DNA from 3 places in the Enterococcus sp. DIV1304_2 genome. Region 3 is predicted to be linked to each of the others. Evidence: predicted binding sites of a transcription regulator. Region 3 holds the regulator's gene; each other region holds the start of a gene.
What was found. The regulator LexA, encoded in region 3, represses DNA repair genes until DNA is damaged. The targets are predictions, from matches to a motif close to CNAACANNTGTTNG.
Positions count from the first base shown of each region.

Region 1: a site for LexA is predicted at 2,745-2,758, ahead of uvrB (excinuclease ABC subunit UvrB). Genes of this name have one in related genera too.
Region 2: a site for LexA is predicted at 3,636-3,649, ahead of dinB (DNA polymerase IV). Genes of this name have one in related genera too.

Region 1 covers NZ_CP187851.1:1,720,026-1,728,248, reverse strand. The annotation lists gene IGJ14_RS07930 (glycosyl hydrolase 53 family protein) at 1-263, shown strand, start outside; gene IGJ14_RS07925 (amino acid ABC transporter ATP-binding protein) at 325-1,062, opposite strand; gene IGJ14_RS07920 (amino acid ABC transporter substrate-binding protein/permease) at 1,064-2,557, opposite strand; gene uvrB (excinuclease ABC subunit UvrB) at 2,853-4,847, shown strand; gene uvrA (excinuclease ABC subunit UvrA) at 4,857-7,676, shown strand; gene IGJ14_RS07905 (D-aspartate ligase) at 7,939-8,223, shown strand, end outside.
Region 2 covers NZ_CP187851.1:764,631-772,853, forward strand. The annotation lists gene IGJ14_RS03620 (PSP1 domain-containing protein) at 1-558, shown strand, start outside; gene IGJ14_RS03625 (DNA replication initiation control protein YabA) at 551-898, shown strand; gene rsmI (16S rRNA (cytidine(1402)-2'-O)-methyltransferase) at 1,038-1,907, shown strand; gene IGJ14_RS03635 (collagen-like protein) at 2,169-3,428, opposite strand; gene dinB (DNA polymerase IV) at 3,673-4,809, shown strand; gene nrdG (anaerobic ribonucleoside-triphosphate reductase activating protein) at 4,912-5,514, opposite strand; gene nrdD (anaerobic ribonucleoside-triphosphate reductase) at 5,885-8,074, opposite strand.
Region 3 covers NZ_CP187851.1:1,288,673-1,296,895, reverse strand. The annotation lists gene IGJ14_RS06160 (glucosaminidase domain-containing protein) at 1-351, opposite strand, end outside; gene tkt (transketolase) at 610-2,604, opposite strand; gene IGJ14_RS06150 (DUF896 family protein) at 2,703-2,954, opposite strand; gene lexA (transcriptional repressor LexA) at 3,106-3,729, shown strand; gene IGJ14_RS06140 (hypothetical protein) at 3,907-4,125, shown strand; gene IGJ14_RS06135 (adenine phosphoribosyltransferase) at 4,331-4,843, opposite strand; gene recJ (single-stranded-DNA-specific exonuclease RecJ) at 4,858-7,155, opposite strand; gene IGJ14_RS06125 (LapA family protein) at 7,390-7,824, opposite strand; gene IGJ14_RS06120 (SDR family NAD(P)-dependent oxidoreductase) at 7,834-8,223, opposite strand, start outside.

The DNA.
Region 1 (8,223 bases), 430 kb from region 3:
CGGTTAATGGATTAAGCAAGGGAACCTACACATTAACTGCTTATACTATGGCAGGCGGCGATTTGACCACTAGTCAGGTGTATGTCAAAAATCATGGTGGGAAAGAACTGAAGGCTTCGATCACTAAAAGTGGCGAGTGGACGAAGGTAACGATCAAAGATATCCCGGTTACTTCAGGCACGAGTGAGATTGGCATTTATGTTGATGCAAAAGCGCAAGGATGGGTATCGGTGGATCATGTGACCCTCGTTAAAAATCAATAGTAAAAAAGCCCCTAAGGACGCTTGGTTTTTCCAGACGTTCTTAGAGGCTTTTTTTAGTCGATCAGATATCTAATACTTTATCCAAGAAATCTTTCGTTCGTTCATTTTGCGGATTTTCAAAGATTTGTTGTGGTGTGCCATCTTCAAGGAAGTTGCCGCCATCTATAAACATGACACGGTTAGCGACTTCTTTAGCAAAGCCCATTTCATGTGTCACGATGACCATAGTCATTCCTTGTTTCGCTAATTTTTTCATGACATTCAATACATCGCCGACCATTTCTGGGTCCAAGGCTGAAGTAGGTTCATCAAAGAGCATGATATCGGGATTCATAGCTAATGCACGAGCGATAGCAACCCGTTGTTTTTGTCCACCAGATAAGTTATCTGGGTACATATCTTTTTTGTCTTCTAAACCAACTGTTTCTAACAATTTGATTGCTTTTTTCTCTGCTTCCTCACGAGAGAGTTTCTTTAGATCCATCGGTGCTAAAACGATGTTTTCCAACACAGAAAGATGTGGGAAAAGATTGAAATGCTGGAATACCATGCCAATATGTTGTCTTACTAAGTTGATATCTGTGTTTTTATCCATCAAATGAGCACCATCAATGATGATATCACCGGATGTCGGATCTTCTAAACGGTTCAAACAACGTAAAAAAGTACTTTTACCTGAACCAGAAGGTCCGATCACACAAACAACATCGCCTTCATTGATCGACACGTTGATGTCGTTCAAGACAGTGTTGTCTCCATATTTTTTTACAAGATGTTCGACTAAGATTTTTTCTGTCATCTTATTTCACCTTCTTTTCTAAAACTTTCGCGAATTTCGTCAATGCAGTGATCAAGATCAAGTACATTACTGCGATGATCAAGTAAACATACGTACTTTGAGTGGTCCGAGCAACGATGATTCGTCCAGTTTGTAGCAACTCGACCACACCAATCGCTGAAATGATCGTCGTATCTTTCAATGAGATCACGAATTGGTTGACAAACGATGGAATCATGATTTTAAATGCTTGTGGTAAAATGATTTTTTGCATCGTACGGTTATAAGACAGACCTAAACTTCGTGAAGCTTCCATTTGTCCTGTAGGAACAGCGTTGATCCCGCCGCGTACGATTTCAGCGATATAGGCACTCGCGTTCAAGGTCAATGTGATGATCCCTGCAATAAAGTCAGGAATCGTAAAGCCGACGATACTTGGTAGACCGAAAAAGATGAAGAAAGCAAGTACCATCATCGGGATTCCACGAATGATATCTACATAGATGCTGGCAACTGTTCGTAAGGCGCGGATCGGTGAAACACTGAAAAGACCGAAGATTACGCCGACAACTAAAGCTAGTGCAAATGAGATCAAGGTTAATAGGATCGTTTGCCATAAGCCTTTCAATAGCGCTTTGTAATTGTTTTGGATCAAGCCAGTCAATGTCGATTCATCAACAGCTGGTGCTGCTGCACTTTCGTCTGTAGAGATGTATTGATTGATGATCTCATCATATTGACCTGTTCGTTTTAATTCTTTTAATCCTTCGTTGAACATTTGTAATAATTCAGGATTTTCGCCTTTTTTCACTGCGAAACCATAAGAGCCACCAGTTTCTCGTTCGATCGGCGTTTCTAATTCCTGACCATTTTTGATCGCATAACCGATTACTGGATAGTCATCCATCATTGCGTCAATTGCTCCGACTCTCAAACTGTCATATAGCTGATCTGCAGCATCGAAATATTTGATTTCGTAGCCGTATTTCTCTTGGTTAGCGACCAAGAAATCTGCACTTTCGGTACCGACTTTCGCACCGACTGTTTTTCCATCTAAGTCTTCATAAGACTTGATCGAAGTATTGCCTTTTTTGACTGCGATTTGGATACCACTTTGGAAATAAGGGTCTGAAAAATCAAACGTTTTTTTACGTTCATCGGTAATCGTCATCCCCGCGATCATTCCATCTGCTTGTCCAGATTCCAATGCTTGTAACGCAGCAGAGAAACCGCGGAAGTCCATGCGGATATTGAATCCATGCATTTCTGAGATAGCTTCCATTAAGCTGACATCGATCCCCACATATTCGCCATCCGCATTTTGATACTCGAATGGAGCGAAGGCCGAATCACTTGCAATCACATAAACGTCTTTTTTAGGTTCTATTTTTTGCATCGTCTCGCTAGTTGCTGTAGTCGATTGCGTCTCATCAGCTTGCACAGGCGTGTGCAGAGCGAATGTAACAAGTCCTGTCATTATGAAAAGGAATGTCTGTAACATGTTTCTTTTTTTCATAAATAACCTCCTATATAAATTTCGATAATTTCCAATATTTAACTATTATAGGCGAAAAGATATTCCTAACACAAGATTCCAAGAAAAAATAATTCAAAAAAGTAGCGGTTTGTTACATGGTATGTAAGAAAATATGACATACGATAAAAGGAAGAGATGACCTTTAAGATCTGAAACTTTCAATTGGCGAAAGTATGTTCGCCGTGATATAATAGAAGAACAAGGAATGCCTTTGCTTTCCTTTTCTTTTTTTTGATGAAATGAGAGAAGGAATGAACGAAAAGGAGGACGAACAATGATTGAAAGAGATACCTCCCGTCATTTTGAGTTGGTGTCAAAATACCAACCAGCCGGCGATCAACCAGAAGCGATCAAGCAGTTGGTCGAAGGTGTAAATGAGGGTAAAAAAGCGCAGATTTTATTAGGTGCGACCGGAACAGGGAAAACCTATACGATATCTAATTTGATCGAAAAAGTAAATAAACCAACTTTGATCATTGCACATAATAAGACACTAGCTGGCCAATTATATGGGGAATTCAAAGAGTTCTTTCCGAATAATGCGGTCGAATATTTTGTTTCTTACTATGATTATTATCAACCAGAAGCCTATGTACCTTCGAGTGATACGTACATTGAAAAAGATTCAAGTGTCAACGATGAAATCGATAAATTGCGTCATTCCGCCACAAGTTCATTGTTAGAACGAAATGACGTGATCGTGATTGCTTCGGTTTCTTGTATTTTTGGATTAGGTTCACCATTCGAATATCAAAAACAAGTCGTGTCGATCAGACAAGGTGCGGAGATGGACCGTAATCAATTGATCCGAGATCTAGTCAGCATCCAATTTGAGCGAAACGATATTGATTTTCAGCGCGGTCGTTTTCGAGTGCGTGGTGATGTCGTGGAGATCTTTCCAGCTTCACGTGATGAGCGAGCATTACGCGTGGAATTTTTTGGTGATGAGGTCGAAAGAATCCGTGAAGTGAATGCGTTGACAGGTGAAGTATTAGGCGAAACAGAGCACGTCGCTATTTTCCCAGCTACTCACTTTGTGACCGATGACGATCATATGGAACATGCGGTCGCAAATATCAAAGCAGAACTGGAACAACGATTGACTGTGTTACGTAATGAGAACAAATTACTAGAGGCGCAACGCTTAGAACAACGGACGAACTATGACATCGAGATGATGTTAGAGATGGGCTATACTTCTGGGATCGAAAACTATTCACGTCATATGGATGGTCGTAAAGAAGGCGAACCGCCGTATACGTTATTAGATTTCTTCCCTGAGGATGCGCTGATGGTCATTGATGAATCTCATGTGACGATGCCACAGATCCGTGGAATGTATAACGGAGACCGTGCGAGAAAACAAATGCTAGTCGATTATGGCTTCCGCTTGCCATCTGCACTAGATAACCGTCCTTTACGTCTAGAAGAATTTGAGAAACATGTCAACCAGATCGTCTATGTTTCTGCTACTCCTGGACCTTATGAGTACGAACAAACAGATACAGTGGTCCAACAAATCATTCGACCAACAGGATTATTAGACCCAGTCATCGAAGTACGACCGATCATGGGTCAAATCGATGATCTAGTAGGTGAAATCAATGAACGGGTCGAAAAAGATCAACGGGTGTTCGTGACCACGTTGACGAAAAAGATGTCAGAAGACTTGACCGATTACTTCAAAGAGCTAGGGATCAAAGTGAAATACTTGCATAGTGATATCAAAACATTAGAACGAACAGAGATCATTCGCGACCTTCGTTTAGGTGAGTTCGATGTATTAGTTGGTATCAACTTACTACGTGAAGGATTAGATGTCCCTGAAGTATCGTTAGTTGCTATTTTAGATGCCGATAAAGAAGGGTTCTTGCGAAGTGAACGTTCGTTAGTCCAAACCATCGGACGTGCGGCACGTAACTCAGAAGGTAAAGTCATCATGTATGCGGACAGAGTCACTGATTCTATGCGTTTGGCCATGGACGAAACGTCAAGACGTCGTAGTATCCAGCAACAATACAATGAGGAACATGGCATCGTTCCGAAAACGATCATCAAAGAAATCCGAGACTTGATCTCGATTACGAAAGAATCAGAAGATGATGCAAAAGAAACGGTACAAGTTTCTTATGAAGAGATGACAAGAGAAGAAAAAGCAACACTATTGATGAAACTAGAAAAAGAAATGAAAGATGCAGCGAAAGCATTGGATTTCGAGACCGCAGCCAATGTGCGTGATATGATTCTTGAATTAAAAGCATCTGAGTAGGGGGTAAACATGGCTAACGATAAAATTATTATTCATGGCGCAAGAGCGCACAATTTGAAGAATATCGATGTGACGATCCCACGTGATAAATTCGTGGTCGTCACCGGATTATCCGGTTCAGGGAAAAGTTCACTTGCTTTTGACACATTATACGCAGAGGGACAACGCCGATATGTCGAAAGTTTATCTGCGTATGCCCGTCAATTTTTGGGGCAAATGGATAAACCGGATGTCGATAGTATTGATGGACTTAGCCCAGCAATCTCGATCGATCAAAAAACAACCAGTAAAAACCCTCGTTCTACCGTAGGGACAGTCACAGAGATCAATGATTATTTACGTTTGTTGTTTGCTCGGGTCGGTCATCCGATCTGTCCAAATGACCATATCGAGATCACCAGTCAATCCGTCGAACAAATGGTGGACAAAGTGCTAGAACTGCCTGATCGGACGAAGATCCAAATTTTAGCACCGATCGTGGTAAAGAAAAAAGGACAACACAAAAAAGTATTTGAACGTGTCCAAAAAGAAGGGTATGTTCGTGTTCGTGTAGACGGAGAAACCTATGACGTTAGCGAAGTACCTGAATTAGAGAAAAATAAAAAACACGATATCGCGATCGTGATTGACCGCATCGTGGTCAAAGAAGGCGTCCGCTCTCGTTTATTCGATTCTATCGAAGCAGCGCTTCGTTTAGCGGATGGCTATGTACTGATCGATGTGATCGGGGAAGAAGAAATGCTCTTTAGCGAACATTATGCGTGTCCGTACTGTGGGTTTACAGTGGGAGAATTAGAACCGCGCTTATTTTCTTTCAATGCACCATTTGGCGCATGTCCGGATTGTGATGGTTTGGGTGTCAAATTAGAAGTCGATATCGATCTAGTGATCCCAGATAAAACAAAAACATTGAACGAAGGAGCAATCCTCCCTTGGAATCCCATCAGTTCGCAATATTATCCACAAATGCTGGCTCAAGCTTGCGAAAGTTATGGCATCGATATGGATACACCATTTGAAGACTTACCTATTGAACATCAAGAAATCGTGTTGAATGGTACCTCAGAGCCCTTCCATTTCCACTACGAAAATGATTTTGGCGGAGTGAGAGATGTTGAAACGTCATTTGAAGGGGTGATGACCAATATCAAACGTCGCTACCATGATACGAACAGCGATTTTACGAGAGAGCAAATGCGTCTTTACATGACAGAATTGACGTGTAAGACTTGTGACGGTTACCGATTGAATCCACAAGCTTTATCCGTACAGATCAATGGTACGAATATTGGTCAGACGAATGAGTTGTCGATCCAACATGCCGTTGAATTTTTTGAAAATCTAACGTTATCAGAGCAAGAAAAAGTCATTGCTCGTCCGATTCTAAAAGAAGTCAATGATCGTTTGTCATTTTTAGAAAATGTGGGTCTTGATTATTTGACACTTAGTCGTGCTTCGGGCACTTTATCAGGTGGAGAAGCGCAACGGATTCGTTTAGCCACACAAATTGGTTCAAATCTATCGGGAGTTCTTTATATCTTAGATGAGCCTTCCATTGGCTTGCATCAACGGGACAATGATCGCTTGATCGGTTCATTGAAGAAAATGCGTGATCTTGGCAATACCTTAGTGGTTGTGGAACATGATGAAGATACGATGCGTGCAGCTGATTATTTGATCGATGTTGGGCCTGGTGCGGGACATCAAGGTGGCGAGATCGTTTCTGCTGGAACGCCAGCTCAAGTTGCGAAGGATAAACATTCATTGACCGGACAATATCTGTCTGGCAAAAAATCGATCCCTGTTCCTGAAACAAGACGAAAAGGTACAGGAAAAGCGATCAAGATCACAGGTGCGACAGAAAACAACTTGAAAAACGTGTCCGTCGAGTTTCCTTTGGGTGAGTTCGTGGCGGTCACTGGAGTCTCTGGTTCAGGGAAAAGTACGCTTGTGAACAGTATCTTGAAGAAGGCATTAGCACAAAAAATCAATCGTAATTCAGCCAAACCAGGAAAGTTCAAAACGATAACTGGTTATGAAGGAATCGAAAAAATCATTGATATCGATCAAAGCCCGATTGGTCGGACACCAAGAAGTAATCCGGCGACTTATACGAGTGTCTTTGATGATATCCGTGATCTGTTTGCTCAAACTAATGAAGCGAAGATGCGTGGCTACAAAAAAGGTCGTTTCAGTTTCAACGTGAAAGGTGGACGCTGTGAAGCTTGCCGCGGGGATGGGATCATCAAAATCGAAATGCATTTCTTACCAGATGTGTATGTCCCATGCGAAGTCTGTCATGGGAAACGTTATAACTCAGAAACACTAGAAGTTCATTACAAAGGAAAAAGTATTGCGGATATCTTAGAGATGACGGTTGAAGATGCCGTTGAGTTTTTCCAACCGATCCCTAAGATCCATCGAAAACTACAAACGATCGTTGATGTTGGCTTAGGCTACGTCACGATGGGACAACCAGCAACGACATTGTCCGGTGGAGAAGCGCAACGAATGAAACTTGCGAGTGAACTGCACAAAATTTCTAATGGGAAGAATTTTTATATTTTAGATGAGCCGACTACAGGGCTTCACACTGATGACATTGCTCGTTTATTGCATGTTTTGCAACGATTGGTTGATGCAGGAAATACTGTGTTAGTCATTGAACACAATTTAGACGTCATCAAAACAGCGGATCATTTGATCGATCTAGGACCTGAAGGTGGCGAAGGTGGCGGTACGATCCTAGCGACTGGTACACCAGAGGAATTAGTGAAAGTCAAAGAAAGCTATACAGGACATTATTTGAAAAGAATCATGGAAAAATAATAAAAGTGATGATGATAGTTAAAAAAATATTAAAAGAATACAATATGTATTGTTTTCTTTTCATGAGTATTCTAGAATATTTTATATGGTAGTTCTTTCTACACTTATTGGTATAGATAAAAACTTCCTATAAGTTCAATCCGTTCAAAAAAGAATTGAGCAATCGGAGGAGATTCCTTTGATTGCTTTTTTCTTTATGGTATGATATTCCTTGTGTAATTGTAAAAGAAAAAACAAGAGATTATTAAGTTAGTGAGAGATAATGATGAACAGTAATGAAAAAAATGAATTTATCCCTATTTTATTAGGTAGCGATATGAACGTTTATGGTATGGCCCGTTCATTTCACGAGGCATATGACACAGTTTGTCAATCCTATGCGTCGAATCAATTAGCGCCTACCCGCTATAGCAAAATCGTAAACGTTGAAGTGATTCCAGGATTTGATCAAGATCCGGTTTTTATAGAGACGATGAGACGTTTAGCAAAAGAAAAATATACGGATAAAAATAAAAAATATTTACTGATAGCTTGTGGCGATGGATAT
Region 2 (8,223 bases), 520 kb from region 3:
AAAGAAAAAATTAGAGAGAGAAAACTAGAAATGAAGATCGTCCAAGTTGAATATACTTTTGATCGAAGCAAATTGACTTTTTATTTTGCGGCAGATGGACGTATTGATTTTCGTGAATTAGTGAAAGATTTGGCGGCCGTTTTTCGTACAAGGATTGAATTGAAACAAATCGGTGTTCGGGATGAGGCGAAGATGATCGGAAGTATCGGGCCTTGTGGGCGACCACTCTGTTGTTCTTCTTTCTTAGGAGATTTTGTCCCTGTTTCGATCAAAATGGCAAAAGAACAAGGATTATCACTGAACCCAACTAAAATTTCTGGCTTGTGCGGTCGCTTGATGTGCTGTCTACAGTATGAAAGTGAAGCATATGAAGCCGCAAAAAAAGAACTCCCTGACTTTGGGAAAACACTTGAAACTCCTGATGGTAAAGGGAAAGTCGTAGGATTGAACCTGCTTAGTCGCTTAGTTAGTGTGCGACTGAACGGACGGGAGAATCCTGTTGAATATGAATGGGATGAACTAAAAAATTTCATCCAAGTAGGTGAGATGAATGGATAAGAGATCATTATATGATGGGTTGAACCAATTGGAGTCAGAGTTACGAAATACATTGACTGAATTAGTAGAGATGAAACATGCACTGCATGAAATCGTTGAGAAAAATACCACCTTAGAGATGGAAAATCAACGATTACGTGAACATCTTCGTGAATTGAACCAAGTGGCGCAAGCTCCAGCTGAAAATGCCAAACAAGAACTATCAAAATCCCGAATGAATCTTGAAAAGATTTATGAAGAAGGATTCCATGTTTGTTATGATTTGTATGGTTCAAGACGTGAAAATGATGAACCTTGTGCGTTCTGTTTAGAAGTGATCTATCGTGAAAGTGGACGCTAAATCAAAGGATCCAGTGGCTTCTATCACAGTCAATGAATACCGCAAAGCATTCTTGTTTTGCGGTATTCGTCGTTGAACTACCAGGATAAATTTTTTAATTAGAGTAGCTTCCTTTACTCTGTTTGATAAGGAGAATCATATGTATAACCAAAAGAGCTTTAAAGGAAATCACGTGTTTGGTACACTTTACCTCGTTCCAACACCGATCGGAAACTTGGAGGATATGACTGTTCGCAGTGTGCGGACATTACAAGAAGCGGATTTGATCGCGAGTGAGGATACCCGTAATACACAAAAGCTATTGAATCATTTCGAGATCCAAACTCCCCAAAAAAGTTTGCACGAACATAATTATAAAGAACGTATTCCTCAATTGATCGACTGGCTAAAAGAAGGAAAAACGATAGCACAAGTAAGCGATGCGGGCATGCCATCTATCAGTGATCCTGGACATGAGCTTGTCGTTGCTTGTATCAAAGAAGATATCCCAGTTGTAGCATTGCCAGGTCCTACAGCGGGTATGACCGCATTGATTGCCTCTGGGCTCGTTCCGCAACCATTTTTATTCTATGGTTTCTTACCTAGAAAGAAAAAGGAACAACAAGACATATTAGCCTCTCTTGTCGCACAGAAAGCAACATTGATTTTTTACGAATCACCTTATCGCGTAGCCGCAACGTTGACTAACATGTTGGAAGTGTTCGGCAATCGTCAAGTGGTGCTTTGTCGAGAATTGACGAAGATCCATGAAGAATACCTACGCGGAGACATCGAAGAATTACTTGGTTATTTAGAAAAACAGCCGATCAAGGGAGAATGCTGTTTACTTGTTGAGGGAAGCAACGAGGAAATCGTTCCAACTGAACAGCTTCAAGGTACCTTGAAAGAACAAGTACAACAATTGATCGATCAAGGAGAAAAACCGAATGCGGCAATCAAAACGATTGCAGTCAAAAACGGAATCAAGAAACAAGACGTGTATCGTCAGTTCCATGAATTGGATAATTAAATGAAATAAGAAGAACAAGCTACATCAACTATTCTAGATAAATGAAGCGGAGAGACGGAAATCAGGTTTAGATTTTCGTCTCTCCGCTTATTATTGATGAATCATTTCTTAAATTTTAGTTTTCGTATTTTGAAAAGAGTAGAAGGGAACAATACAGCTATTTAGTTTACTGCGATGAATCCACTCTTTTTTGATGCAGAAATTATTTCGACAGCTTGTTCGTTTGATTGCATCTAAGTGATATAAGAATGGTTAAACGGATTAATCTACAGGATCACGATAAGGTAAAATAGAGATATTCCCGCTTTGCCCGGCTTGCCCAGCGCTACCACTTTTTCCAGCACTACCACTTGTTCCCGGTGAGCCCGGCTTGCCATCACTTTTCTTAGACCCGCCTTTTCCAGCAGCCCCGCCATTTCCACCTTGTCCACCACTTCCTGGGGAAACGTCATGTATACCTGTAAGAATATATTCCACTCCTTCATCTATATAGATAACTATATTTGCTCCGTTTCCACTTTTTCCACCATTTCCGCCATTTCCACCTTTTGCTCCGTTTCCACCGTTTCCCCCATCCGTGCAGCTCTTTGAGTCTTCGCCGTCTCCGCCGTCTCCGCCACTGCCACCATTTCCACCATTTCCGCCATTTCCGCCATTCCCACCATAGCTGCCAAAAGGAGTATCTCCTGTAAGTTTTTTGATATAAAACGTACATTCAGATGAGTTGCCACCCTCTGTTCCGGGAGAGCCATCTGCACCCTCAGTCCCATTTCCACCCAATTTTTTATTAATATCGGAACCACCGTTTCCTCCGTTTGCTCCAGCTGCGCCATTCCCTCCATTTCCGCCATTTCCTCCATGTGTCCCAATGACGACAATTCCATTATTCAAGGAAGTATGCTCCAATTGAGTCATCTGTTCAGTTTGAAAGTGGACATGTGTGTGTGCACAAACGAGACTAGCGTTCTTTTCTAATGTCACCGACTTAAAAGAAAGGGAGACAGTATCGCCAGAATCAATCACAAAACTAGTGTTTTCTTTGATTGTGAGATTTTGCTCCTTGCTGCCATAATGCTGGAGAGTCATAGGGAAGATAAAGCGATTCAACATTTCCTCGTACACCTGAGCATCATTAGAATTACCATATACATAAGCTTTTAGAACAGTACATAGATTTTGACTTGTACGGTTTTCTTTTAAATTGATATCTGGTAGTACTTTGAAGCGTTCATCTTTGGTTGTTAACTCATTTTCAAATAGAAAATCGGGCGTTCCAGTCAATAGTTTGAGAGTCTGAACATCAGGACATTTGATTTGCTGATACGCTATACCAATTTTTTTTGCACTATCAGGAGTTAAAGTAAAAATATCAGAAGTACTCACAATATGATTGGATGGTAGAGTATTATCGGGAGTAGTTTTTGTCAAATTTTTTTTTAAGAATTTAGTTCTGAACTGATTGATTTTTTTAAACTCTTTTTCTAAAACGGGGCTAACGTTATTTTTTAAGTTATTTAACATGGTTACTCTCCTTTAATTTTAATTAAGACTGGCCAGTCTTTTACAAACAGATAATAGCATAATATAATGATGTTTTAAAATCATAAGAATTGTTATTTAATATTGAGCGTGTCCAAACGAATAAGTAGACTTGCACAAATAGGGACGTGTGCCAAAGAAAAGACAGCGCGTATTCACAGGATTTAAGGAAAGATCTTTTCTTGAAAGGGAACAAAAGTTCGTGTATAATAATAGTAGGGTGAGTCTGATGGAATTACAGTTTCCTTTACATAATGATACGTCTAGAAAAATCATTCATATCGATATGGATGCTTTTTTCGCGTCCGTTGAAGAACGAGATCACCCTGAACTTCGTGGAAAACCCTTAGTGATCGCCAGACATCCCAGTGATACTGGCGGGCGTGGGGTAGTGACGACGGCTAACTATGAAGCACGTAAGTTCGGCATCCATTCAGCAATGAGTGCCCAAAAAGCCTATGAACTTTGTCCAGAAGCGATTTTCAAACCGGGAGACCACCAAAAATATAGTGCGATATCAAAAGAAGTCAGGGAGATTTTTTATCGCTATACAGACTTAGTCGAACCAGTTAGTATTGATGAAGCTTATTTAGATGTCACGAATAATAAAATCAATTGTAAATCAGCGATTAAAATCGCCCGAATGATCCAACTTGATATTTGGCAAACGGTGCATCTGACTTGTTCGGCTGGTGTCAGCTATAATAAATTTTTAGCGAAACTTGCATCAGATTTTCAAAAACCTAAAGGAATGACGGTCGTCACCCCCGAAGAAGCTGTCGATTTCTTAAAAGCATTACCAATCGAAAAATTTCATGGTGTCGGCAAGAAAACTGTTCCTAAAATGCATGAATTAGGTATTTTTACAGGAGAAGATCTGTATCAATGTACTGAAATGATGTTGATCCAACAGTTTGGTAAAATGGGGTATTCGTTGTATCGAAAAGTACGAGGTATCCATGATTCGCCGGTCAATGTCACCCGCGAGCGTAAGTCAGTCGGGAAAGAGCATACGTATGGACAACCACTAAGAACAGAAGAAGAAGTTCTTGGTCAGTTGCGTCAGCTGGCTGAGAAAGTGGAAGATTCTCTCCGGCGTGTTCAGAAACATGGAAAAACAGTTGTCTTGAAGGTCCGTTATACCGATTATTCTACAGTAACGAAGCGAGTGACATTACCAGAATATGTCTATAAAAAAGAAGCGCTGTTTTATCAAGCCAGTCTGATATGGGAAGAGATTTTAGGGATAGAGAAGGGGATTCGTTTATTAGGTATCACACTGACGAATTTAGATCCGATGACTTATGAGAATATTGTGTTACCTTTGTGGGAAACGCAAGCGATAGAACCAGAAATAGAATAAAGAATGCGCCATCTTAGACTTTGAGACAAAAGCGGAATTCACTTCTGTCTTGGTCTTTTAGATGGAGCATTCTTTATTTTGTTCAATCAAAACTGAGTATAGTTAAATCAGTTCTTGTTTTTTTATTTGTTCATATGTTTGCGTAGCATCTGTACATTTTTCCCAGATGACGACTTGTTTTTCAGCAAGCGATCGTTGCACGTCAACGATGCGCTGATTGCTGCTTCCACGAAATTGTAATTTGAAATCTCTTTTTGACCATTCAAAACGGCCATCAACGAGAATATCGATTTTCGAGAGCAGTTCTAGTTTATCTTCCGAATCTTGTAATAATTCATCGAAGGTATAACCAGTCCATGACCAGATATCTTTGCTGTGACCAAATTCTTGCCGGATTCGATCAACTACACGTAGGCAAACATTCGTATTCAAAAAAGGTTCACCGCCTAAGAGTGTCAATCCTTGGACGTAATCGTTACGTAGATCAGCCATGATCTGTTCTTCCAGTTCTGGAGTGAATGGTTTGCCGTAACGAAAATTCTGAGCGGCTTTGTTAAAACAACCTTCACAGGCAAATAAACAGCCACTTACATATAAGCTATTACGAACACCTTCGCCATCCACAAAGTTGAACGGTTTATAATCGGCGATATAGTCATGACTATAATCTTGAGCCAGCCATTCTTTAGGTTTAGGATTTCTCATAGTAAAACTTCTTTCATTATAAAATGGTATCCGTTATAAAAAATTCTTGACGGTCGTAGGAGACATAAGAAAATAGCCAGAGGAAGGGATGCTATCTCTCGTATGACTTGGAGCTGGGCGCTTTTCTCACAACCTTATCTACGGTGTTCAAGAAGCAACACTTCGGTAATAAGTCAAAAAAATCTAAAATGAAAGAACCATTTTTGATTTTTCTGTCTTATTACTCAGTGCTAAACGCTTCTTTCACAACCTTATCCACGGTGTTCGAAAGCCAACTCCTACGATAATAAGTCAAAAGATGAAAAAATATAGAAAACTATTTTTCCATCTTCTGCCTTATTACTTGGAGCTGAACGGCTTTCTCACAACCTTACTTCATATGTTTCACGCGTGATGAGATTTCTTTGTGTCTGCCGTGGACCATTGGGCGGGCTTGTGGGTTTCCTAGGTAGCCGCATGTTCGTTTGACTACGTCACATGATTTTGGATCGTGATTGCCGCATTCTGGGCATTCAAAGCCACGTTCAGTTGGTTGGAAATCTCCTTCAAAACCACATTGGTAACAATGATCGATCGGTGTATTGGTTCCTAAATAGCCTACTTTGTCATAGGCAAAGTCCCAAACAGCTTCTAATGCTTTAGGGTTTTGTTGCAAGACTGGATATTCACAGTAATGGATAAAGCCACCAGAACAGTATTTTGGATAGTCTTTTTCAAATTCAAGCTTTTCAAATGGCGTTGGATTTTTACGCACATCATAGTGGAAACTGTTAGTGTAATATTCCTTATCTGTGATATTTTCAACGATACCGAATTTCTCTGTATCTAAACGGCAAAAACGATCCGTCAAGCTTTCACTTGGTGTGGAGTATACGCTGAAGTGATAGCCATATTCATTTCCCCAAGCGTCGGCATTGGCTTTTAGTTTTTTCACGATATCTAGAGTGAAATCTTTGGCTTCAGCATTATTTTCCCATTCACCGCCAAAGAAAGAAGCAGCGACTTCATAAAGTCCGATGTAGCCTAATGAAACAGTTGCTCGACGATTTTTAAATAATTCATCTACGGCGTCTGTACGAGATAGTCGTTTACCGAATGCACCATACATGTAAAGGATCGGTGCATTTGCTGGAATCGCTTCTTTACAACGTTCGACACGATAAACTAAGGCATCTTTCATAATCGACAAGCGATCTGAAAGTAATTGCCAGAATTTTTCTTGGTCACCGTCTGCTTCTAAGGCGATCCGCGGCAAGTTCAACGTAACCACACCTAGATTCATTCTTCCGACATTCACTTCTTCACCGTTCTCGTCTTTCCAACCTTGTAAGAAGGAGCGACAGCCCATTGGTACTTTGAAGCTTCCTGTCAATTCAACGATCTTGTCATAATTTAGAATATCTGGGTACATTCTTTTTGTGGCACATTCTAAGGCTAATTGTTTGATATCATAGTTTGGATCAGTTGGTTTCAGATTGATTCCGTCTTTTAGTGTAAATATCAATTTGGGGAAGATCGCTGTCCGTTTCTCACTGCCTAATCCATTGATTCGGATTTGTAAAATCGCTTTTTGGATTTCTCGTTCAAACCAATTTTTACCTAGACCGAAGCCGAGTGAAGTAAAAGGCGTTTGTCCGTTGGAAGTGAAAAGTGTATTGATCTCATATTCCAAACTTTGCATGGCATCAAAAATATCTTTTTTGGTTTTTGCTTTTGCATAGGCTTCTTGCCGTTCGGGTGTGTCGATCCATTCTTTGGCATCAATTAAATGTTTTTTGTAATTTAATTGTGCAAAAGGAGCAAGCAATTCATCTGTGCGATCGGCAGAACATCCGCCATATTGGCTAGATGCAACATTGGCAATGATCTGTGAGATCTGTGCCGTTGCTGTTTGGATCGATTTTGGTGATTCGACTTCTGCATTTCCAATTTTAAACCCGTTGTTCAACATACCTTTGAAGTCGATCAAACAGCAATTTGTCATTGGTGTATACGGATGGTAATCGAGATCATGATAATGGATATCGCCTTTTTGATGGGCGTTGGCAATATGCGGTGGAAGTAATTTCAATCCGATCGATTTCCCAACGATGCCAGCAGTCAAGTCACGCTGCGTATTGAATACATTACTATCTTTGTTCGCATTTTCATTGACAACACTTTGGTCTTTATTGATCAGTTTCTCGATCGAAAAGTTGATGTCAGTTGCTTTACTACGAGCAAAATCACGTTTTGTTCGATAATGGATATATTCTTCTGCTAAGGCATATTCGTTTTTTTCTAACAAAATATGTTCAACGATGTTTTGGATCTCATAGATTTTTACGTTATTTGCGAAGCGATCTTTGACTTCTTTGATCACAAGTTCTGCGATTGATTGGATCTTTTCGTACGTAATAGGAGATAAGGAACCGTGAATTTTCTTTTCTGCTTTGATCAGTGCGGCATTTATTTTCTGTTCATCAAATGGCACCTCGCGTCCATCGCGTTTGATGACAGTCATTTTTTTGGTTTCAGGCTGTTTTTCTAGCACAGCCATTTCTTGATCTGTTCGTTTCATTTTCTTCAGCTCCTACAAAAAATAGTTCTTGTCTATCATAAAACAAATTGAAGAAAGGAGCAACTAATTATCTGCTACATATAGTGTTTTGTCGCTGTATAATTGAATGAGTATACTATATATGGTGTATATTATCTTGTGAAAAAAAG
Region 3 (8,223 bases):
TTGACCTGCGCTACCTTTGACTCCAAATAAGTTGTAATATGGTGCACTTGATAATCCAGATGTACCATACGCACTTTCAAGTAATGCTTGTGCAATCATGACAGATGCATATAAGTCATTGCTTGCTGCAACTTCAGAAGCAGCCCATCCGATTTGATTGATAAATGCTTGCGGATCGGCAGAAGATGCGACATCTAACTCATCCGCACGTACAGTTTGTGGTGTTGCTGTGACCAACATTGGCCCAACTAATAGGCTTGTCCCCACTAAAGGTGCAATGGCTTTTTTATTGATGGTCATTTTCCTTTTGGGCCTATGGTGTCGAGCGCTACGGGTTCTCAGCTCTTGCATTCAAATTCCTCCTCAAATGAAACAGTAAATAAAACTTCCTCTTAAACGAAACTTAATCATTTAAATTATACGTTTTATTTTATTGAAACTCAAACGAATCTTCAATTATTTACTTTTTGTAATCTTCACGTAATCAAAAAGTAACACAAAAGTAACGACAATTATCCCTTTTTACTAATTTGTACCTAAAAAAAATAGAAAATTGGAGGCTTGGAAAAAATCTCCAAGCACTCCAATCGAACTGCTTTCAGTATTTGTCTATAATTGATTGAAGACGTTGACTACATTATCTACTGTAAAACCAAATTCTTCAAGTATTTTGTTTCCAGGAGCAGAAGCACCAAAGTGATCGATCGTGATCGTTTGACCTTCGATTCCTACATAACGTTCCCATCCAAATGAAGCAGCCGCTTCAATCGCAACACGCTTCGTCACTGCTTTTGGCAAGACACTTTCTTGATATTCTGCAGATTGTTGTTCAAACAAATCAAAACTTGGCATTGAAACCACTGAGACATCTTTCCCTTGTTCCGCCAATACTTTTTGCGCTTTGACCGCTAGATCCACTTCTGAACCTGTCGCGATCAAGATTCCTTCTGGTTGTTCCCCTTTAGCTGGAGACAAGACGTAGGCACCTTTTTTAACCATATCATCCGCCACTTCTTTTGTTGTTGGAAGAACTGGTAGATTTTGACGACTCAAGACTAAGATCGTTGGTGTATCTGTCGATTCCATCGCAACTTTCCACGCCGCACGAGTTTCGTTCCCGTCCGCCGGACGTAAGACATGGACACCTGGCATACTTCTAACCGAAGCCAATTGTTCCACTGGCTCATGCGTCGGGCCATCTTCTCCAACTGCCACAGAGTCATGGGTCAAGACGAAAATAACTGGCGTGTTTTGGATCGCTGCTAAACGCACAGCTGGACGCAAGTAATCGACAAAGACAAAGAATGTTCCCCCATAGATCCGGGTACCACCATGCAATTGGATCCCGTTCATCGCTGATGCCATCGCAAACTCACGAACACCAAACCAAATGTTGCGGCCTTCATAGTGTTCAGGCGTGAAATCTTTGTCTGCTGTCACCATCGTATTGTTTGATCCAGATAGATCGGCAGAACCACCCCAGAAGCTTGGGATCGCTTTTGATAATTCTTGGATAACTTCTTTACTTGAGACACGACTCGCTTGGCTTTCACCTTCGTCGTACGTTGGAAGTTCTGCATCCCAATTCTCTGGTAACTTCCCAGCAAAAGCATCTTCGAATTGTTGCGCTAATTCTGGATACGCTGCTTTGTATGCTGCGAACAGCTCACGCCAAGCATTTTCAGCTTTTTCGCCTTCTTCAACCATCGTTTGACGGAAACGTTCCGCCACTTCTTCTGGTACGGTAAAGTCAGGGTATTCCCAACCATAGATCTCTTTGGCTTTTTGAATGCCTTCTAAGCCAAGTGGTGCGCCGTGGACCGCAGAAGTTCCTTGGTTTGGTGCACCAAATCCGATGACCGTTTTCACTTCGATCAATGTCGGTTTGTCGGTTTCGGCTTTCGCTTCTTCAATTGCTTTTGAGATAGCTTCCAAATCATTGCCGTCTTTGACCAAGATATGTTGCCAACCGTAAGCTTCATAGCGTGCGCCAACATTTTCAGTGAAGGCTTTTGAGGTTGGTCCATCTAAAGAAATATCGTTTGAATCGTATAAAACGATTAATTTTCCTAATTTCATATGACCAGCCATCGAACTTGCTTCTTGAGACACACCTTCCATCAGGTCGCCATCGCCACATAACGCATAGGTATAATGATCAACGACGTTGAATTGATCTTTGTTGTAGGTTGCTGCTAGATGCGCTTCTGCCATTGCCATCCCCACAGCCATTGCGATCCCTTGTCCTAACGGACCAGTCGTTGCTTCGACGCCGTCCGTATGGTTGACCTCAGGGTGTCCTGGTGTTTTTGACTCCCATTGACGGAATTGTTTCAAGTCATCAATCGTCACTTGGTACCCTGCTAAGTGCAACAAGCTGTACAACATCGCTGAACCATGTCCCGCAGATAAGACAAAACGGTCACGGTCTGCCCAGTTTTTAGAAGTTTTCGGATTCACTTTCAAGTGTTTCGTCCAAAGGGCATAAGCCATTGGCGCGGCACCCATTGGTAACCCCGGATGTCCTGAATTTGCTTTTTGTACTGCATCGACACTCAATGTACGGATCGTATTCACACCAAGCTGATCAATTTTATCAAACAATGTAACCCCTCCTGTAATTTAGGTTTTTTTTACCTATATTTCTACTTCTAATTTTATAGTATCTCCTCTGAAAAAGCAACGACTTTTAGTTTTTTTTACTAAAACTTGCTATTTCGGTCGTGGAGGCCTTTTTTCTTCTGGATTTCTTTCAATTTATCTGGTGTGACATCATTTCCATCGGGATCAACCACTTTCATCCCTTCAATATGATGTCTCATGCCAGAACGAAAGGCTGTCAGATATGCTTCTCGTAATTCCTTTTGCTCTTTGACTTCAGCTGGTGTCAATCCTTCTGCTTTTTTCTTTTTAGCTAACTGATTGATACGTTCGATTTTTTCAGGCGATAACACAACTATTCCTCCTCGCTTTTGCTTCTCCTACATCTTATATAAAAAACGAAAAAAAAACAACTACATCAATAGTCTTTAATGCGAACATTTGTTTGAAATCATGTATTTTCTATGGTACTATTTAGTTATCAAGTGAAAGAAGGTGTACCTTGTGGCCCGACAAACTGAAACAAGACAAATCGAAGTCTTACGATATATTCACGAACAAGTGACCCAAAAAGGCTATCCACCGACTGTCCGTGAGATCGGAGAAGCTGTTCAGCTTTCTTCCACATCGACAGTCCATGGTCATCTTGCCCGATTAGAGAAAAAAGGCTTTATTCAAAGAGACCCTACGAAACCACGTGCAATCGAATTGACGCAACAAGGATTATCAAAAATTGGGATTCGCCCAACGACGATCCCTGTTCTCGGCGTTGTTACTGCCGGAGAGCCGATACTAGCTGTCGAGGAAGCTTCTGACTTCTTTCCAGTCCCACCAAACCTTTCCTCAGAAGAAGGCAGTCTGTTCATGTTGACGATCCGAGGAGAAAGTATGATCAATGCTGGGATATTGGATGGCGATAATGTCATTGTCCGTAAACAAGAAACTGCACAAAATGGTGATATCGTGATTGCGATGACTGCAGAAGACGAAGCAACTTGCAAACGGTTCTATAAAGAAAGAGATCATTTTCGTTTGCAACCCGAGAATGATTTACTGGAACCGATCATTTTAGATGAGGTGTCGATCTTAGGTCGTGTCGTTGGTCTGTACCGTAGTCATATTTATTGATAAGAAAAGAAAATTCAGTTATTTATTTACGAGCTTGAGATCATGATCTCAAGCTCGTCTTTTCCTCTTTTAGTAGATATCTTTGTTCTTTTTGAACTTCCCTCTTTACAAAACGAACAAAAGTTCGTATAATAATGATACGAACTTTTGTTCGCATTCTATAAAGAGGTGAAAATCATGAAATCAATGAGACGTTTTGGTTTAGTATTGATCGTTTTGTTTTTAGGTATTATTATTGGTAATTTTGGTCTACGTACAGCGCTGTTGGTTTTTGTTCCTTTGTTTACATTGTGGTTTATGTTGTGGGATGAAAAAAAATACCGTCAATCACAACGTCGTCAATCCCATGAAGACTCCTTCTATCACGAAACCTATTACAGCTCCAGGCACTCGTAAAAGTAAATAAGATCGCTTCTATGAAAATTCCGTCCAAGCAAACGATGATCGCTCGTTTGCTTTTTTTTAACGACAAACTGACTACCTACTCCTTGCACATATTTGTTCTATCAATAAATTGAGGCTACTCATCCAACGAAAATCCCCTTCCGCAAACGATTCATCCGTTTGTGGAAGGGGGTTTTCTGTTCAATATTTTATTTGATTAATACTCCATCAAAGTAATCATGTCGTAGCCTTCGATTTTGTCACGACCATGCAAGTCCATCAACTCGATCAAAAAGGCACAACCCACAACAACTCCGCCAAGCTCTTCGATCAATTCGATCGTTGCTTTGATCGTTCCACCTGTTGCTAATAAGTCATCACAGATCAAGACTCTTTGTCCTGGTTGGATTGCATCTTTGTGCAGCGTCAAGGTATCTGTCCCGTATTCAAGTCCGTAAGTCACTTCGATCGTTTCACGAGGTAATTTTCCTTTTTTACGAACAGGAGCAAAGCCCACGCCTAATTCGTAAGCCACTGGACACCCTACGATAAATCCACGTGCTTCTGGTCCAACGACCATATCGATACGTTTTTCTTTCGCATAATCAACGATTTGCTTCGTTGCTTCACGATAAGCATCTCCATCAGCCATCAATGGCGAGATATCTCTAAATATAATTCCTTTGGACGGATAGTCAGGAATACTGGCAATATAATTTTTTAAATCCACTTTATTGTTTCCTCCTAGGTTGTTAACCATTTTTTTATTGTGGGAATGTCACTTAATAGTAAGAATTCCTCTGATTTGATTTTTTTCAATCGCTCCTGATAGCGGTCACTTGCAGTCAATGGATGACTCGCCGGATCTGCGACTTTCTCCAAAACACCATTGTTTATTGTAACAAACTTCAACTCAAAAAACACCTGTATCATAAAAATTAATAATTTTTGTGGAATTTTTAAATAGTTGGCCATTGCACCTAATTTATGTCGGATATCGATCCGTTCTTGCGCATGGATCAATTTGAAGAGTCGAGCATATTGTTCTCTTGTTCCTACACCGTTCAAGTATGCTTCATCAACAGAAATACCTAAAAAGTAAACTCGGCTAAAGGACCCAAATGATAAGATCTCTTTCAAGTCGGTCAAATCGGTTGGACAATCGATCACGACTAATGCGTTTGGGTCATTTTCCTGAATCCATGATTGAATCATTTCTTTATCTGTCCAATGAATGATGTGTTTTTGTATCGACTTATTTAGTTCTTTGATCGATGCTTCATCAAAAGCTAAATAAATCGGATGTTCGATTTCATTTGCTAGCGTTCGGTAACGTTTTGCTCGCCAATCAAACACTTGCAATCCTTCTACTGCAAAGTCGGAAACCATCAGCTGTGGTTTTTTGCGTCCATTCCACTCATTGATCGATAACTGTCCTACAATATCAAGTGAATCATCTACAAATTCGTTTTCTTGTGGGCCAAAACCAAACGCGACAGCATCTAATTGACTATCTTCATCCACTAAAGAAAGCTTCAAGTGCTGTTGGTTCGAACCGATTCGTTTTACATTTTGGACAGCAACCTGTTTGAATAAAAAGTTAGGTACAGGATTATCTGTTCCGAATGGTGCCAGTGATTTCAATGTAGCGATTTGTTCGACCGTCACATCTTTTGGCGAGACGACCTCATCGATCGTCAACGCAGGACCCTTGGACAAGTCGATTTTCTTTTCTTCTATATAGGCATTCATCCGTTCTTGTAATTGGGGGATATTTTCCGCTGGCATCGTTAAACCGACTGCTGCGTGATGGCCACCAAAAAATGTAAACAATTCACGCATCTCATTCAGCATATCGAAAAGATTCAACGCTTCGATACTTCGACCTGATCCTTTTGCAACGGACTGGTCTTTGATGCCAAGCACGATTGTTGGTTTGCCTGTTTGATTCATGATTTTTCCTGCGACGATCCCTAGTACCCCTTCATGCCAACCTGGATGTGCTAATAAATGGATCTGGTTCTCTTCATTGATCATCGCTAATGCTTCTGAGGTGATTTGCTCAACGATTGCTTTACGTTCTTCATTGACCGTTTGTAACTGCTCGGCTAATGTCTGAGCTTGACTTTCGTCGAATGTGGCTAGTAATTCAACCGCTGGATTAGGGTCTCCCATCCGACCGATGGCATTCAAGCGCGGGGCAATCGAAAAACCGATCATCGTTTCATCCGCTTCATTCGCACGTACACTACTTTTCGCAAACAGTGCCTGTAAGCCTACTCGCTCGGTATGACGAATTGCCTCTAAGCCTAACGCCACTAGCGTCCGATTCTCATCAGTCATAGAGACAAGGTCAGCGATTGTGCCAATTGCGACTAAATCTAAAAATTCTGCTGGTGGTTCTTCCAACAAAGCGGTCGCTACTTTAAATGCGACACCGACACCTGCTAATTCTCCAAAAGGATAATTGCCTTGTGGATGGCGGGGATGGATGATTGCATAAGCCGTCGGTAATTCACTAGGCAACTCATGATGATCTGTCACGATCACATCTACTCCCTGCTGTTGTGCATAAGCAATTGCTTCATGCCCAGCTACCCCATTATCGACAGTCACGATCAGTTGGGTACCTGCGGCTATTTTCTCTTGATAAACGGTTAGATTAGGTCCATACCCATGTTCAAATCGATTAGGTAAAAAGACTTCCACTTGGGCACCAAGCAATTCTAACGTTTCTTTCATGACGGTCGCACTGGTGATGCCATCTGCATCATAATCTCCGTAAACTAAGATTTGTTCACCATTGATCACGGCTTCTTGGATACGGCTGATTGCCTTGTCCATATCAAACATCAAATATGGATCATGCAACTTTTGCTCTTTTGGATGTAAAAACCGATGGATACTTTCTTCCTCTCGGTATCCTCTTTGCCATAGCAATTGCCCGATCAGAGGAGACAATCCTTGTTGTTTGATTATTTGGATAAAAGATTCAGAAGGTGTTGTTTCATTGACCTTCCAATCAAAATTTGCTCGTCTCACATACTCACCCCTAACTTAGTCATTATAGCAAACGTCTTCTCTAAAAAAAAGAATTTCAGAAGATTAGATTCTGACATCACTAACTTAAATAAACCAAAGTAGACAAAACAGATTCGTTTGCCTACTTTGGTTGCCTTTTAGAAATTGAGTAATAAATCCTCTATTTGATTTTTGATACAGTGATTTCTACCACTTTATTCTATTTACTTTCAAAAAAACATCAGCTATCCATGATCAATCAAAGTAATTGACGCTTTGCTTTGGTGTTTGAGAAGGTGATTCAGAAGGTGTTTGCATTTGTTCGATCTGTATTTGCTTTGCTTGTAATTCTGCTTGATAGGCCGCTTCAAGTTCCGCACGTTCATTTCGAAATTGTCTTTGTTGTTCTTCTGTCGCCTCTTCGATTTTCTTTTGGATATCTGCTTGGTTCTCTGCTAATTCTTTTGTTAATTGTTTTAATTGTTTCTTTTGTTGCCATAGTGTCGTAAAGGCTGTTAAAAATACAATCAATGCACCAATCAATGCTGAACCAATGATCACTAGAATCAATGGCGCATTAAAAGAAGCAAAGCCAAAGCTTACAGGAACATTTTGATTGTTCAATACAGCGAACACGACAATGACAAGTACAAGTAAAAAACCAACGATCACACTACCTTGCTTTTTCATTTACTTCACCTACTTTTTATTAAAAATTCCACCTGCAAAATAATCCCCAATGGTTGGGAAAAGTGCATAAAATTTAGACGCGATTTCTAACAATACCGGTTGATTGATCTCACGTTTCGGATGTTTCATCGCTCGCACGATCGTTTGCGCCAATTTAGTTGAATCCAAAACTAAGTGACCGACTTTTTCCAAATAGCTACCACTTGGATCAGCCTTATCAAAAAATTCCGTTTCGATTGGTCCGGGATTTACCGTAGTGACCGCGACTCCTAGTGGCTTCAACTCTAAACGTAACGCATTTGAAAAGCCCAAAACAGCAAATTTTGTAGCGGAATAGATCGTAGATTTAGCTGTCGCCATTTTTCCTGCCATGGATGCCACATTGATGATATGTCCTTG